Regions from separate parts of the Yersinia aldovae 670-83 genome, predicted to be linked through region 2. Evidence: predicted binding sites of a transcription regulator. Region 2 holds the regulator's gene; each other region holds the start of a gene.

Region 1 (4,401 bases), 1.2 Mb from region 2:
GCTTCTGCTCTATATTCACTCTGGCAATATAAACTAATAAATTCTGAGCATAATGGTTAAATGCATTATGTTTCCCATATATATTTAATAGACGATTAATTTCAATTTCAATAATGGGAAGTTCTTTTTTTGCCGTTGTGTCTATACCTGCATCAATCAATACCCGGTGTTCCAGGCCATAGAAGAATAAAAAGACATAACCTATATGCGCTGTAGGAGATTTACGCCCTTCCGATAGCCACTGCAAATAAGCTCTTCTTGCCTCTGGGCTGCACGTTGAATAATCAGGGGTGTTATCGGTCAACGGTAGGGAGATATCTATTTCTTCGCTGGCCACATCCATTGAAGGGTTAATAAAGGCAGGCTCCGCACCGGTGCGGTTACTTTTGTATTTATTACCGATATAAATCATGCCATCGGGCAAACTTAACCCGGCAACCACAGCCAATTCACCGGGCCGCAGCCACGATGCGCGGGCCAACGATCCTCTTGAGGTTTCGGCTTGTTTTGCTTTAAGTTTATCAGCCGCCTGCTCGCCTTGGGGTGAGTTACCTTCTGGCGTTTCTTCCGCTTGCGTGGGGGACACCGTTAACGGGTAGCCCCCCAAGTCCGGGATTGTAGAGATTTTGTGCATATCCGGCGTGATAGGCGGCCCGGCATGAGGTGTAGCCTCTTTAAGATTTTGCCAGACAAAAAACAGACATAAGATAGCCGCACTTAACGCAATCCACGTCTCTCTTGGGAGACCGGTGATCAGCCCTAAAACGACTACCAATAAGATAACCCAGCCGGTACCCGTCGATTTTTTCTTCGCCACGATGGTTTATATGCTCCTATCTTAAAATAGTCATTTTTATGCTGCCGTTAAGGGCAATATTTAATAAATAATTCTTTTGTGCCGATATTTTTGGGTAATACACAACGGCCCCCCTATTAATTGCACTTAAGTACAAAATAGAGGTTAAATAATAAGTCAGAATTATATTTTATATCACTTTCCCACCGCGTTGGCGGGAAAAAACATGGAATAAAACAATTATGCCAGTTGACGCTGAATTCAGCTAGTAAAGACTCGCACAGTAGACAAACTCCCTGCCCGTCAAAACATCAACGTAAAAAATCCCGGACAAAGTGCTCCGGGATTAATGAAGAATCGCCATAACCAGACGGCTGACAAATATCGACGATACGCTCTTAAACGGTGTCGATAGGTCGAAGAGTAAAACGTCCACACCATCAGCGATGATTTTGCGGCGTCTTTATGATCGGCCTATTCGCTCTGTACCGCACAGGTTGTCAATAACTTCAACACACTATTAATGTGCGGTACTTATTTCAGTGCCATCGCATCGCGCATGGTAAAGAACAGATCCGTTTGGTCAGTCAGACCAACCACATTTGCTGCATGGGGACCATAAGCGGCTATGCGCAATTGAGTTCCGGTATGCCCCTGAGAGTCATCCTCAGAGTTTCCGTAACTGATTGCCATCACTGCCCCATCTTTGGTGGTTAAAGCCTGTGTTAGGCCAGGCGCTTTGGCATCCGCTTCAATAATTTGGCTAGAGTGAGCATGGTCGGCAGTCACAATCACCAGTGTATTGCCGTCAGCCCGTGCGAATGCCAAGGCTTTTTGTACCGCTTCATCCAGATCGACAGTTTCGCCAAACTGCCCACAGGGGTTAGCCGCATGGTCTTGCTTATCAATTGATGCCCCTTCAACTTGTAAGAAGAAGCCTTTTTCATTGTTTTTCAACAGATCAATCGCTTTTTCTGTCATGACAGCCAAGGTTGGTATGTCTTTGGTGCGTTCGGCGTTGTTCTCACAAACCACGGGCGGTTTATCCAAATTACCGTGATAAGAAGCCTTCGGCCCCTGCCAGCGTACCGGCATATTACCTGGACTGAATAACCCTAATAGGGGTTTTTGCTGATCTGCCTGTTTTATCGCCTTCAGCTCATCAAGGTTTTCGACGATGACATAACCGCGAGCCAGCGCCTGATCACGCAAGGATTTATCTTGCCATTCACCGGCTTTAGCCTGCTGATTGAAGGATTTTGCCCCACCGCCCAACGTGACATCCGCACGCCCGGCAATCATTTGTTCCGTAATGGAACCGCGACCGCCATTTTCCAGCGCATTGGTCGCGCATTTTTCGCTGGTTTCTTCTGGGCCATAGCATTTGCGCCCAGTGACATGGGCAAACTGGGCCGCAGGTGTTGCATCTTGCAACTCAGCCGTTGACACGTTGCCGGTCGCTTTACCCGCTTTTTTGGCTAATTCCAGAATAGTAACGTGGTCTTTACCAAACACATCAACCCCCAACGCACCATTGTAGGTTTTCACACCGGATGACCATGCGGTGGCAGAGGCCGCAGAATCTGTCACGTAATCCGGTTTCTGCGTTTTCTTATCTAACGAATAGTGGGTGTATTGCCCTGTCAGCGGCAACGCATCAATTCCTTTAAAGAAACCACCGGCACCCATTGCATAGTTACGAGCCGAGGTTATCTCTGAATCACCCATGCCATCACCAATCAGCAAAATGATATTTTTTACCGTTTTGTTGGACAACGAATCACGAAGTGCCTGAGTCTGGTCCCCGGTCAAACGGCGTGCGCCGCCAAACTGGGTAACATCGCCTTGAGCGGCACGGTCATATAACCCGGTGGCGGCAGCAATGGCATTGGGAGTAAACAGAGCGCTGGACAATAACAGAGTAGATAGCGCTATGCCTGACAGAGTGGATACGCGGTTCTGCATCGATATAATTCCTTGTTGTAAAACAGTAATACAATTTGTATTAATGGGTTACAACGGATACTAGAACATACCAATGACGTTTTTATGACAGTTAGCCTTAATTATTGCGCAATCCATTACCTCATCAACTCATCACTGAATCACTGAATCACTCAAAACGTAGCAGCCGAACTCGCTGGAACGGCTGCCCTCAATTAATTTATACCAAACTAATTTACACCCAACTTATTCTGCTTTTTCTACAGACTGATAAATATCGATATCAAAATAGCCATCAGTGATGCCGTCATTGAGGTAAACCTCATAGCAAGCCCCTTTTGCAGGGCGATAACCGCTCTGTGGCAGATGCAGGTTGTACAATTCGCTCCACGCTTTGGCGTAATCATCATCGGTGACTCGAGCATGATAAACCGCATACATGCCAGCAGGAATAACTTGCTGTTGCAGTTGATCACTCAGTTCAGGCGGCAAAACATAATCGGCGGCAACAGAAAGTGAAACATCAGCACGCAACGCTGCCGGCGGATTGACCTCAGGGTTATCCCAATAGAGAGCCAGCCAATCTTTGGCGGGGATTTGGTGTTGGGTATAGAGTGTTGAGAGCTGTTTAAAACCTTGAGGGATAGTTTCGTGATAAGGGCCAACGACACGAATCCCTACTATTTGCAGTGGGTGTTTTTCTACTATTTTGAATGTCATATCGCTACCTCGACTTAATGGTTTCAACAAAATAAAATGACCAAAAATGCGACCTTGTGGTGATACTGTTTATTTATACAGTATAGCGGTATTTTATGACATTCGGTTAATTATTGAGCGGGTTATGTGAGGCGTTTCGCAAAAAATCGTCTGCCTGTTGGAGCTGATGATGACTGAACACCGTGATGCCATGTCGTCGCAGTAATGCCGTCGTCACGCCCTGACCTGCCCGTTGCGACCCACTGAAATTACCGTCATAGATACGGCTACTGCCACACGATGGGCTGCCTTCGGTCAAAATCGCCACGGCACAATGGTGCTTTTGTGCTAATTCCAATGTCTGATAAGCGCCTTGCAGGAACTCGCGACTCACGTCGTTCCCCCATTGCTCAATCACGCGAGCCTGCCCTTGTAACACGGCCTCACCCTGGCCTTGTTGAATTTCCGCCGCCGGGCGTGGAACCGGCATCCCTGCGGACAACTCAGGACAAACAAGCACCAACCGCCCCTCAGTTTGCCAGCGCTGGATAATTTCGTCACTGACTGACAACGCGGTGGCGTTATAACGCACGGGTTTGCCCATCAAGCAGGCACTGATCAGAATGCGCGCCGGTTTCGATTCCATGTGATGATCACCTTAATGTTGTGCGCTGAATAAAATGACTTTTACAATCGATAATATCCAATTAATTGCTGCTGGTCATGAGTCTGACAACGTCATTGGAGCAAAGCGCATCATTTATTGCGACAAACTTTTGCAGAACTCTCTAAATTGTCATCTGCTGATGCCCTATTTCATGTGATAATTGCGCATAAGCTGCCCTGAGCCACACCATATCGGAGACTTATGGAAACGTTTTTGATTGATAAAATGGCGACGCCACTCGGTGAGTTGCTGCTGATTGCTGATGAAGAAAACCGGCTCCGTGCCATTGATTGGA
Region 2 (4,401 bases):
TCTGGCGTGTGGTTCACCGCATTATAAACCAGATTTGATACGGCACTGCGCAGTTGATCCTCATTACCAAAAACTCTTAGTTGCTCATTGACCCTGAAAGTAATCTCGTGACGACCATTGCTCAATGCCTGCACTTCGTGCTGCAACACTTTCAACATCAAGGGGATATCTACCCGCTCATTCATATCCACATTCGGCGCGGCTTCAATACGCGATAACGTCAGCAACTGCTTCACCAGCCCATCCATCCGCTTGGTCTGCTCCTGCATTGTGCCCAAAGCCTTATCGCGCAACGGCCCTGTCAACGCTTGGTCATGCATCATTTCCAGATAACCTTGCAATACTGTTAATGGCGTGCGCAATTCGTGGCTGACATTAGCAAAGAAATTGCGCCTTGCCCCCTCCAACTGACGCATCTGGGTCACATCGCGGGCCACCATCAGCAATTGCCCTTCGGTATAAGGCATCACCCGGAACTCCACGAAATAACCATTATTCAATTGCAGGGTTAACGGACGGGCGAACTCTTGCTGTTGCAGATATTGGCTAAATTCCGGATAACGCAATAAATTGAGGATATGCTGACCGTTATCCTCTGGCCATCGGAACCCCAGCAGATGTTGAGCCAGGCCGTTACACCAGAAAATATTGCCCTCGATGGTGGTGATAACCACTGCATCCGGCAGTGATTCCGCCCCACTGCGAAAACGCTTGATAAGCAATGCCAGTTCACGCCGACGCCTGCGATTACGCAGTTGCATCTGGTATAAACCATAAAATAGCGGCTCCCAACTCCAGCGGCCAGCAGGCGGGGTCATACTGCGGTCTAACCATAGCCAGTGGGATAATTTGAGTTGGTTATAAAAATTCCAGACCAGTGCTGCGACGACCGAAACTAATAATAGCCACGGCAAATAGCCGATGACAGCACCTAACAAGAGTGCGGGCAAACAAAAAAGAGCCAGCTCTATAGCCAGCATTTTCCATGATAAGCGTTCTAACACAACGAATTCTCCGGCACTGAAAACTCAGTAGCGCGTTGAGAAACGGTATCCGGTTCCCCGGACAGTTTGTACCATTTTATCATGGCCATCAGTTTCAAGCGCCTTACGTAACCGACGAATATGCACGTCAACCGTGCGGTCTTCTACATAAACGTTAGTGCCCCAGACATAATTAAGCAACTGTTCACGGCTGTATACCCGCTCGGGATGAGTCATAAAGAAGTGCAGCAGTTTGAACTCGGTCGGCCCCATATCGAGCGCGTGTTCATTAGACATGACACGATGCGATGAAGGATCAAGACTTAACCCTTGCATTTCAATCACTTCTTCGACTGCCATTGGCGATATTCGACGCATCACAGCTTTAATACGTGCCACCAACTCTTTTGGCGAAAAAGGTTTAGTAATATAGTCATCCGCGCCCACTTCCAGCCCACGCACCCGATCTTCTTCTTCGCCACGGGCGGTCAGCATCATCACTGGTATATCCCGTGTTAATGCTTCACGTTTCATATGTTTAATAAACTGGATACCCGAGCCGCCGGGCAGCATCCAGTCCAACAGCACTAAATCAGGGAAAGGCTCCGACAGGCGCATTACCGCACTGTCATAATCTTCGGCTTCTAACGGTTGGTAACCATTTTGTTCCAACACAAAGCACACCATCTCACGGATAGGTGCTTCATCTTCCACCACCAGTATGCGTCTTGCCATCATCAACCCTGCCAGTATGTTAGTGGTCACTATTTGAGTTCGGAAGCCATTATGCGTCACTTTTGTGACAGATTTATGAAAAATATCACACATCCGCAACCAATAAGCATAGTGATAAGTTTCATGAAATTTGCAAAATTCAGTAGCCAACGTTGCGAGACGTCTCGAAGATTTATCTCATCATATTTTTTTAGCCGCGACATCCTGTTACCAGCGTTTATAATCAGCGCCATTCACTTTGACCGATAACCTGCCATCGCGGGAGATTTATGCGTATTATTCATACCTCTGACTGGCATTTGGGGCAGCATTTTTATACCAAAAGTCGTGCTGCCGAACATCAGGCATTTCTGCACTGGCTCATTGAGCAGATCGAAGAAAATCAGGTAGATGCGCTGATCATTGCCGGCGACATATTTGACACAGGTTCTCCACCCAGCTATGCCCGCGAGCTGTATAACCGCTTTATTGTCAGCCTCCAGCCCACTGGCTGTCAGTTAGTCGTGCTCGGCGGTAATCATGATTCAGTGGCAACATTGAATGAATCGCGCGGTTTGCTTTCATACCTGAATACCACCGTAATCTCCTGTGCCAGCAACCGGTTGGAACAACAAATTATTATTCTAAAAAACAGGCAACAGCAACCGGCAGCCATACTCTGCGCCATTCCGTTCTTGCGGCCTCGTGATTTGGTCACCAGTCAGGCGGGTGAATCCGGTGGGCAAAAGCAACTGGCATTACAAGAAGCCATCGCAAACCACTATCAGGTGCTCTACCAACAGGCCGTGGAACTGCGCACCAAGCTTGGCCTGCCACTGCCCATTATTGCCACAGGCCATCTGACCACCGTCGGCGTCACCACTACTGACTCGGTCCGTGATATCTATATCGGTACATTGGATGCTTTCCCCGCGCAAGCCTTTCCGCCAGCAGATTATATTGCTTTAGGCCATATCCACCGTGCCCAGCAAGTGGCTAAATCTGAGCATATCCGCTATAGCGGCTCACCCATCGCTCTCAGTTTTGATGAGTTAAGCAAAGAGAAAAGTGTTTATCTGGTTGAATTTTCGCAACAAACATTGGCGTCAGTAACCCCACTTTTCATACCACAATTCCAACCCATGCAGCTAATCAAAGGTGACTTAATACAGATAGAGCAGCAACTGGCTGTATTCTCTCATCATCAGGGCTTACCGGTATGGCTGGATATCGAAGTCGCCACACAGGATTATCTCACCGATATTCAACGACGAATTCAGGCATTAGCCGCAGACTTACCTGTTGAAGTGGTGTTACTGCGCCGTAGCAAAGAACAGCGTAATACCAGCATTCAACAACATGAAAAAGAGACACTCAACGAGCTGAGTGTCTCTGATGTCTTTGAACGCAGATTGGCATTGGAGGTGGATCTCGTCGAACCACGCCAACAGAGGATGTGGCAAATGTTCAATCAGGTGGTGAATGACGTTACCTTAGGCAAAGATGCCACAGAGGAGCCATCCGCATGAAGATTTTAAGCCTGCGGCTAAAAAACATTAACTCCCTGCAAGGTGAATGGAAGATTGATTTCACCGTCGAACCGTTTCTCAGTAGCGGTTTGTTCGCCATCACCGGGCCAACAGGAGCGGGTAAGACCACACTGCTGGATGCCATCTGCCTGGCGTTGTATCACCAAACGCCACGTTTGAATGTCACTCCCAGCCAGAATGAACTGATGACACGCCACACCGCTGAGTCACTGGCAGAAGTTGAATTTGAAGTGAAAGGCGTCAGTTATCGTGCCTTCTGGAGCCAGAGGCGCGCTAAAAATAGCCCTGAGGGGAATCTTCAAGCACCTAAAGTCGAACTGGCGTTGTGCGAGAGCGGTAAAATTCTGTCCGATAAAGTGCGCGACAAGCTGGATATGATTGCAGAACTCACTGGCCTGGACTTTGGCCGTTTTACCAAGTCCATGATGCTATCACAGGGGCAGTTTGCAGCATTCCTCAATGCCGATGCCAATGATCGGGCTGAACTACTGGAAGAATTAACCGGTACCGATATTTATGGTCGGCTATCTGAACACGTATTTGAGCAACATAAACAGGCGAAGACCCATCTGGATGCATTGCATCAGCGAGCCAGTGGCATTGAACTGCTCAATGAAGAACAACGTTTAGCTTTGAGCCAAGAAATAGATACCCTCAGCCAACAAGAACAACAGCTCAGTGCAGAGCAACTGGCGTATCAAAATCAAATAAATTGGCTTACTCATTGGCAGCAGCAGCAAAGAAATCTACTGGAATATCAGCAGCAACAGCAACTCATCGAGCAAGAGTATCAACAGCTACTGCCCGAACTGCAACGATTGGCCCGTAGTGAACCGGCAGAAAAATTGCGCCCGTTACTACGCGAGTGCTCAAAAAGCCAGCAGGATCTGCAACAGACACAACTACGCATCACCACATTGACCCAACAGCAGCAGCAACTTCAGACTCGCCTAACCCCCTTGGCTCAGGCACTGGAACACGCTAATACCGCCCGCCAACAACAAGCGGTAAAACAGCATGAGCAAGAAACACTGATCGAACAAAAAGTGGCTCCGCTGGATAACCTTATTGCTCAGCAACAGCACTCACTGGCACAACTTGCCACCCAATTACAGCAATTGCGGGGCAAAGAACAACAAGGTAGACAACAACTT
Region 3 (4,401 bases), 1.0 Mb from region 2:
GCAGTGATACCGAAGAACGTATCGGGCCATTGCGTGGGATGCAGAAAGGGGTGATTAGCCGCCAACAGATGAAAGTGGCACTGATAATCACCGTAACCCTCACCGTGCTTTCTGGGATAGCACTGATTGGCGTGGCTTGTGAAAAACCCAGTGACGTCCTCGGCTTCCTGCTACTCGGATTAATGGCCATTCTCGCAGCCATTACCTATACAGTGGGGAGAAAACCCTATGGCTACATGGGGTTAGGTGATATCTCGGTATTGGTATTTTTCGGCTGGCTCAGTGTCGCCGGGACTTATTATCTGCAAGCCGGGCATTTCGACAGTATCGTCATGCTACCAGCGACCGCCTGTGGTTTACTGGCAACTGCTGTGTTGAATATTAATAATTTGCGCGATATCGAAAATGACAAAGCCAACGGTAAAAATACGCTAGCAGTGCGTTTAGGCCCGGTAGTCGCACGTTATTATCATACCCTGCTGATTGTCACGGCTATCTTCTGCCTGACATTATTCACTATTCTTTATCTGCATAATTGGGCGGGTTGGCTCTTTATTCTGGCCATTCCCTTGTTGGCCAAACACGTCGGACTGGTATTGCATGACCCCACAGCAACGGGTATGCGCCCAATGCTAGAGCACATGGTCAAAGCCGCCTTGCTGACCAATATCCTGTTCGCCGTAGGTTTGGTCTTCAACTAAGCCCTGTCCGTTCGCGTTAAAATACTCGCCGGGTGGCTGCCAATAAGGCTGCCCGGATGAATTTAACAATTGATGATTTTGCAAACAGTAGGCAGAAAGGGATATACTTACCATCCCAGCCGCAACCAGACGTTAATCCTATGAAATATGATACTTCCGAACTCTGTGACATCTATCATGAAGAGGTAAATGTGGTAGAACCTCTGTTCTCCAATTTTGGCGGACGTACTTCATTTGGTGGCAAGATTACTACCGTAAAATGTTTCGAAGATAACGGCTTGTTGTTCGATTTACTCGGAGAGGGCGGTCTTGGCCGTGTTCTGGTCGTTGATGGCGGTGGTTCAGTGCGCCGTGCATTAATTGATGCTGAATTGGCACAGCTGGCATTAGAGCACAATTGGGAAGGCATTGTTGTTTATGGTGCCGTGCGTCAGGTAGACGATCTGGCTGAGTTAGATATCGGTATTCAGGCAATGGCTGCCATTCCGGTCGGTGCAGCCGATGAAGGTGTGGGCGAGAGCGATATCCGCGTGAATTTCGGCGGTGTCACCTTCTTCTCCGGCGATCATCTGTATGCTGATAACACCGGGATCATCTTGTCAGAAGAACCGCTGGATATTGAATAACATCCCTCTGGCTTATAGATAATTCCGATTAGAAAGGGCGATATTGATATCGCCCTTTTTGCCTTTCGTACTCGAAGTGGCTGCGTGACTAGCGGCTTTCAACAACGTACTGATGATGCTTTAGCCAACTGGCACTCAGACCTCTTCCATCTTTCCCAACAGTGCCCGCAGACGATCCTGCCACACATGCTGCTCTTGTTTCAGTTGCTCATTTTCGCGCACTAACGCTTCACGGCCACCAGCAGCATCCTGAACTTCTTGGGACAAGGTGTTATTTTTCTCTTTCAGCTCTTCAATTTCCATCTGTAACAGCGTGATGGTGTCAATCGCCTGCTGAACTTTTACTTCCAATTTCTCAAATACTTCAAATGACATTCTTCGGTCCCCTTATGAGTCGCAAGGCGTACATCTTTTGGTCGCAGCCATCATGATTTACTAAAGTCATTGTATGACCTAAAGCAACAATCGACAGATAAAACTGCAGTGAATACTTATCGCGCTATATATGCATCAAACTCGTGTAACAAGCGCTATGCTCAACACGTTCCATCGCAAAGGCGACACAGCTTAAGGAAGTGATGCTCTTATTGAACTGATTGTATGTAGCCAGCCCCCCCCTGTCTAGCGGCATACCGGTACAAACCACACTCTGTAGCAATTTCGTTTCCGTAACTATCAGCAAAAGCCGAAAATCCTCCGCTCCTATCTTTTAGATTTATACATGGATTTAACAACCCAATGGGAAAACACTGGTCTGATCACACTTTGAAAGTACCTTAATCACTGCGGATAACGCGAAAGCGCTCATTTTTATGACAGACCACACACATTTTGATTTCGCTATTTCTCGTTTGTGCTCGTTAACGATAAATTTACATCACTCCCCTGATTACTTGAGGGGCAAAAATAAGAAATACCCTATAAATCTCTGTCTGTAGGACACAACTATGAGCCAAACCGCTAGTTCTACCTTAAAGGGCCAATGTATCGCAGAGTTTCTCGGTACCGGTCTGCTGATCTTTTTTGGTGTCGGCTGTGTTGCCGCACTGAAGTTGGCAGGGGCCAGTTTTGGGCAGTGGGAAATCAGTATCATTTGGGGCCTGGGCGTTGCTATGGCCATCTATTTGACAGCAGCCATCTCGGGCGCACATCTTAATCCGGCCGTAACCATCGCATTGTGGTTATTCGCCTGCTTCGATCGCCGTAAAGTTATCCCTTACATTGTGGCGCAGGTTGCCGGTGCATTTTGTGCCGCAGCGTTAGTCTACGGCCTGTATTACAACCTGTTCGTTGATTTCGAACAAACCCACCAGATGGTGCGTGGCAGTGCCGAAAGCCTCAATTTGGCCGGTATCTTCTCTACTTACCCGAATCCACATATTTCTGTTTTCCAGGCTTTCCTGGTTGAAACTGTGATTACCGCTATTTTGATGTGCCTGATTCTGGCCCTGACCGATGATGGCAACGGCATTCCCCGTGGCCCACTAGCGCCACTGTTGATTGGTATTCTGATTGCCGTTATTGGTGCATCAATGGGGCCACTGACTGGTTTTGCCTTAAACCCAGCGCGTGATTTTGGTCCAAAAGCATTTGCTTATTTAGCGGGTTGGGGCGAAATCGCCTTCACCGGTGGTCGTGATATTCCTTACTTCCTGGTTCCTATCTTCGGCCCTATCGTTGGTGCGCTGTTAGGCGCATTTGGCTATCGCGCTCTGATAGGCCGCCATTTGCCGTGTGATGTGTGTGTTGCAGAGGAAGAAGAAACCACGGCAACGACCACAGAACGTAAAGCATAAATAATAGATACTACCCAATAGATTTACGAAAACTTATAAGTAGGCTAATTATGACAACTGAAAATACTACTCAAAAGAAATACATTGTCGCGCTTGATCAGGGAACAACCAGTTCCAGAGCCGTGGTGTTAGATCATGATGCCAATATCGTGAGTGTTTCTCAGCGTGAATTCACTCAAATCTATCCCAAAGCCGGTTGGGTCGAACATGATCCGATGGAGATCTGGGCGACACAAAGCTCCACCTTGGTTGAAGTGCTGGCGAAGGCGGGGATCAATTCTGACGAAATCGCCGGTATCGGTATTACCAACCAACGTGAAACCACCATTGTTTGGGATAAAGCGACCGGTAAACCGGTGTATAACGCTATCGTCTGGCAATGTCGCCGTACCGCCGATATCTGTGAGAAACTAAAAAAAGAGGGGCTGGAAGAGTACATCCGCTATAACACCGGCTTGGTGGTTGACCCTTATTTCTCCGGCACGAAAGTAAAATGGATTCTCGATAACGTAGAAGGTGCCCGTGAACGCGCTGAACGTGGCGAGTTGCTGTTTGGTACCGTAGACACCTGGCTGGTGTGGAACATGACTCAAGGCCGTGTACACGTAACGGATTACACCAATGCGTCGCGTACCATGATGTTTAATATCCGCACCAAAGAGTGGGATGAGCGCATGCTGAAAGCGCTGAATATCCCGCGCTCAATGCTGCCTGAAGTTCGCCCATCGTCAGAAATTTACGGCCAGACCAACATTGGTGGTAAAGGCGGGACACGTATTCCAATCGCAGGTATTGCTGGTGACCAGCAAGCCGCGCTGTTCGGCCAGCTTTGTGTACAACCGGGGATGGCAAAAAACACCTACGGTACTGGCTGCTTCCTGCTGATGAACACCGGCACGGAAGCGGTTCAGTCCACACATGGCTTGCTGACCACCATCGCCTGCGGCCCACGCGGTGAAGTTAACTATGCGCTGGAAGGCGCGGTATTCATTGGTGGTGCCTCCATCCAGTGGCTGCGCGATGAGCTGAAACTGATTAGCGATGCCGATGACTCTGAATACTTCGCCACCAAAGTGAAAGACAGCAACGGCGTGTATGTGGTGCCTGCCTTCACCGGCCTCGGTGCGCCGTATTGGGACCCGTATGCGCGTGGTGCTATTTTCGGCCTAACCCGTGGTGTTAACAGCAACCACATTATCCGTGCAACACTCGAATCTATTGCTTATCAGACGCGTGATGTACTGGATGCCATGCAAGCGGATTCCGGTGCGCGCCTCA
Region 4 (4,401 bases), 1.8 Mb from region 2:
CAGACAAACATGCGCAAAAAATAACGACTTATTTGTTGGCTGCCATTGGCAAAGGTCTGCCAGGGTATGCCGAATATCTTGAAGAAAAAAAGATAATACAAAATAATGCCTACAGTGACCGCGGTTACTAAACGGATATAGCGCCTTTGCTGCAAGAAAAGTTGCGGATATTGTTGCTTCATAGATAATACTTGTTCAGTTTTTAGGTGTTTAACCAACATTATGATGCTCCTTCCACAACTCGTTTTCGCAACTTACCGGAGGTATAATCCAATAGTGAAACCACAATAATAATCAACAGTAAGGTCATACTGACTTGATCATAACGATCCAATTTTATAGATGTCATCAATTCCTGCCCTATCCCTCCAGCGCCAACCAAGCCTAAGATGGTTGACTGGCGAAAGTTTATTTCTAATCTCATAAAGCTATAAGAGAGGAATATAGGCTTGACCTGTGGCCAGAGTGCAAAACGCATTCGCTGCAACTTACCCGCACCACAAGCTGCTAATCCACGAACCGGTTTATCCGAAGCTGTTTCCAATGATTCATAAAATAGTTTAGTCAAGCTACCGATAGTGTGTAATGCCAAAGCCAGAAAACCGGGAATAGCACCAATACCAAATGCCATAACAAACATCACCGCCCAAGCTAATTCTGGCATCGTGCGCAAAAAAGCGACAGAAGTGCGAATAAATAATCGCAATAAAGGAGGGCTACAAGTATTATTGGCGGCCATAAATGCCAGAACAACTGCCACCATTACCGATAAAATCGTCGATGCTACCGCCAGTTGCAGGGTTTCCCAAATTAAAGGTAATTGAATTGGCAACCGATATCCCCAATAAGCAAAAGAGCCTTCAGTATGGCCATCAGAAAATAAGCTATGCCAATGAAGCACTGGAATAGTTTCAGCCAGATAATCAAAAAAATGTGGGATAGAAATAAAAATAGTATGAAGATTAAACTCGGCAAGACTTCCTGCACCAAGATAAATAATTACCAGAGCCAGCGACCAAATCAAGGTTTCGCGCTTTTGCTTGCTACGAATGCGCTGGTAATAGTGGTTAAAGTCTGTATTCAAAATAAGTTACCACCTAAAAGCAATAGCTCTGGGTAACCAGAGCTATTTTGTTTTATCCAGCGGATCGATTTAACGATCGCCTTTGGTTAATTCGCGCTTCATATCGATAATCGTTTGATACTCACTAAGTGATGTGTCACCGATATGCTGTTTGCCACCCATAGCTTTAATGAAACAGCCATGTTCTTCTTTATCCAACTTTTTCACTGCTGCGACTAACTGAGCTTTAAATTCAGGAGGTAATGCACTGCGAACTAAAATCGGGCCATTAGGAATTAATGGAGATTGCCAAATAATGCGGATCTGTTTCATTAAATCTGGGTGGTCCATACGGATCATGCGGGTAAATGCACCACTCGTATAACCAGTGTTATAGTCACCAATCATTGAAGCCCAGGTTACCGCACCTGCGAATTGGCCATTAATCACTCCCAGAATATCTTGCTCATGACCGCCCGAGAAAGTCACGCTGGAGAAGAAATCGTTGTATTTATTATCTGATGTTCCACCAAATTTTTGTTTGAAAATTTGGTTAGGAATTAAGAAACCCGACGTTGAGTCAGGATCAGCGAAGCCAAACGCTTTGCCTTTCAAGTCTTCTATTTTTTGATATGGGCTATCTGCTTTGACAACAACAACAGAATGATATCCGCGCGACTGATCAGTATCGTCAATCGCAATACCGACAATATCAACAGCCTTAGGATCTTTAATATAAATAGATGCAAAAGAGGAAGGAGACATACTTAATACCAGATCAATTTTTCCGCCTAATATTCCTTGAATAACACCAGAATAATCAGAGGCATTATGTAAATTAGTCTTTACGTGCAACTCTTTTTCCAGAAAACTTTTGACACACTGATTATCCCCAATTTGCTGTGTCGCATTCTGCCCACCAAGAATTCCCAGATTAATTTCTTTTGGCATATCTGCTGCTGTAGCATTAAATATCATCATACTTGCCACTAATGAGGTAAGACAAAGTACTTTCTTCATTAAAATAACCTATTATGATAGAGGGATAAGTGGATATTAATACAAAAACTCAGCTAACTCATCGCTATAAATATTCTGAATAATTGTATCATTCAGCATTGAGGGGGGCCCATCAAAGACTATTCGCCCATGGGCAATACCAATAACCCGAGTACAATAGTCTTTCACTAAATCGACCGAATGTAAGTTCACCATCACGGCAATATCGTTTTCGCTTATTTTCTGTAACGTACTCATAATACGAATTGTATTCTTCGGATCAAGCGACGCCACAGGCTCATCTGCTAACAATATTTTGGGGTTTTGCATCATAGCGCGGCAAATAGCTACCCGCTGCATCTGACCACCAGAGAGATTCTCTGCCCGTTGTAATGCATGTGGTAACATATTCAACCATTGCAATAATTCGATTGCGCGAACTCGGTCTTGGTCTGCAAATATTTTGAAACAGGACTTGAGTGTCGAGGTATAATTTAGGCGACCTAATAAAACATTAGTAATAACATCAAGGCGAGGAACCAAACAGAAATCTTGAAATATCATACCGCATTTTGCACGCCATTTACGCATTTCTCTGGGCGTCAACTCGGTAATATTTTGGATATCACCGTTGTCGTGATAATTAATAACCGCCCCAGAACTGCTTGGAATAGTACCATTTAAAATATGCAATAATGTTGATTTACCTGCCCCCGAACGGCCGATAATAGCAACAAATTCACCCGCATGAAGTTCAAAATTAATATCATCCAGAACTCGATGCTGAGATTTATATGCTTTAACCAATCCTTTAACGGCAAGTACCCTTTTACGCGGTTCTAGTGCCGCTGCCGGATAGTCGGCAGCAGTAAATTTACGTAATGCCTGGCCCATATCATGTCTCTCAGAAACCCGTGAACATGAGCCATTAACAGCTATTTTTATTGCATATTGATGATGGTTTTATGAGAGAAAGGTGACAAAATAGCCACCTCCCTCTTTGCATAATGCGCGATTATGCGTGATCTGAGATCACTGTTATTGCAAGAGATTGAAGAGTTAACTTCTCAGTTTTCGATAAGCAAACAACACAACCAACGAACCTATCACTGCTACGACAAAGCTACCGAAATTAAAACCGTCAACTTTGCCCATACCGAAGAATGTACTGATATAACCGCCGACCAATGCACCAACTACCCCAAGAATTACGGTCATAATAAATCCACCGCCATCCTCTCCGGGCATAATCCATTTAGCCAGAACACCAGCGATAAGACCGAAAATAATCCAAGATAGTATGCCCATAACTCCCTCCATAAATTAATATTTTTTGGCAGCTGATTTGATTATTCAGTCAGAATATACCACTCAAACTGCCACCTACATGATCAAGTTAAGACCCTAATAACAAAATCTGCAAATCAGACCAGTGTGACCAGAAATGAATTAAATAACAGCCTGACGTGGGGTGAAAATGTGATTAACACCATGTAACTTAAGTTTCTCCAGTAAATCATACCCCCCATTTGGTTCCCTATGTGCAAACTCCCGCTCGCTAGTAAATACAGGGCTTGCCCAATATAAATTAACCGGATCACCCTGTTGCGGAGGCAATATAAGATGCTCTGCATCAGCATATAATATAGTCGATAAGATATAGCCCTCATAGCCTTGGGGAGCAACCTCTGACGCTAAAGTGTGGCCTTCACCCAACCAGGTAATTTTGCTCCAGGGAACATGCGCAAAGCCCGCCAGTGCGCTGGCCATATGTATCGCATTGTCTTCATTAACGTATTGACTATCGATGGCTATTGCCATCTCCATGCGCCGATATTGAGTTGCATCGTCATTAAATAATATTTCAACCCAAGGCTGTGGGCGAATACTAACCCCTAATGTCAGGAAATAATATATCCCATCTTTTTCATGCTGGGAGATAGCCATAGGGGGCCACTTCCCCTGATCAATAGCAAAATACTTCAATGAGGGGCCAAAGTGCTGCTCATAATATTGAATATATTCGAGCTGTAGTGCAGGCCACGGATTTCCCATCTCTTGTTGCCAGATGCGCCAGAATTGCCTCGTTTGCTGTGCAAGCGCATATTGTTTGTTGGTTGAGGCCGACCCTAGTGGTAATGTTAGCGGATTATCTTTAATACAACTGGCAGAATAGTAAACTGAATGATCAATATATAAACTCCAACCGGGAATGATTGCCAGCAATTGCTCCTGATACCATAACGCGGCCCCATCATCACTTTCTGTCCAGATGATAGAAATAAGTTGCGGATCAAGTTCGGCCTCACCGGTAACATTTCGGCAAAACTCTGCCACCA

The links. The regulator PhoB, encoded in region 2, activates phosphate uptake and scavenging genes when phosphate is short. The targets are predictions, from matches to a motif close to CTGTCATAAAACTGNCNNAT.
Positions count from the first base shown of each region.
Region 1: the regulator PhoB is predicted to act here: its motif matches at 2,833-2,852, upstream of phoA (alkaline phosphatase).
Region 3: the regulator PhoB is predicted to act here: its motif matches at 2,127-2,146, upstream of AT01_RS11720 (MIP/aquaporin family protein).
Region 4: the regulator PhoB is predicted to act here: its motif matches at 3,015-3,034, upstream of phnC (phosphonate ABC transporter ATP-binding protein).

Region 1 covers NZ_CP009781.1:409,389-413,789, reverse strand. Annotated here, with positions in the region: gene AT01_RS01965 (tellurite resistance TerB family protein) at 1-817, opposite strand, end outside; gene phoA (alkaline phosphatase) at 1,331-2,761, opposite strand; gene sbmC (DNA gyrase inhibitor SbmC) at 2,987-3,460, opposite strand; gene AT01_RS01950 (DUF523 domain-containing protein) at 3,567-4,085, opposite strand; gene ogt (methylated-DNA--[protein]-cysteine S-methyltransferase) at 4,308-4,401, shown strand, end outside.
Region 2 covers NZ_CP009781.1:1,579,929-1,584,329, forward strand. Annotated here, with positions in the region: gene phoR (phosphate regulon sensor histidine kinase PhoR) at 1-1,004, opposite strand, end outside; gene phoB (phosphate response regulator transcription factor PhoB) at 1,029-1,718, opposite strand; gene sbcD (exonuclease subunit SbcD) at 1,988-3,226, shown strand; gene AT01_RS07375 (AAA family ATPase) at 3,223-4,401, shown strand, end outside.
Region 3 covers NZ_CP009781.1:2,575,107-2,579,507, forward strand. Annotated here, with positions in the region: gene AT01_RS11705 (1,4-dihydroxy-2-naphthoate polyprenyltransferase) at 1-701, shown strand, start outside; gene rraA (ribonuclease E activity regulator RraA) at 842-1,327, shown strand; gene zapB (septal ring assembly protein ZapB) at 1,463-1,702, opposite strand; gene AT01_RS11720 (MIP/aquaporin family protein) at 2,275-3,123, shown strand; gene glpK (glycerol kinase GlpK) at 3,174-4,401, shown strand, end outside.
Region 4 covers NZ_CP009781.1:4,242,575-4,246,975, reverse strand. Annotated here, with positions in the region: gene phnE (phosphonate ABC transporter, permease protein PhnE) at 1-221, opposite strand, end outside; gene phnE (phosphonate ABC transporter, permease protein PhnE) at 221-1,084, opposite strand; gene phnD (phosphonate ABC transporter substrate-binding protein) at 1,154-2,083, opposite strand; gene phnC (phosphonate ABC transporter ATP-binding protein) at 2,120-2,956, opposite strand; gene AT01_RS19100 (GlsB/YeaQ/YmgE family stress response membrane protein) at 3,122-3,370, opposite strand; gene AT01_RS19095 (suppressor of fused domain protein) at 3,512-4,401, opposite strand, start outside.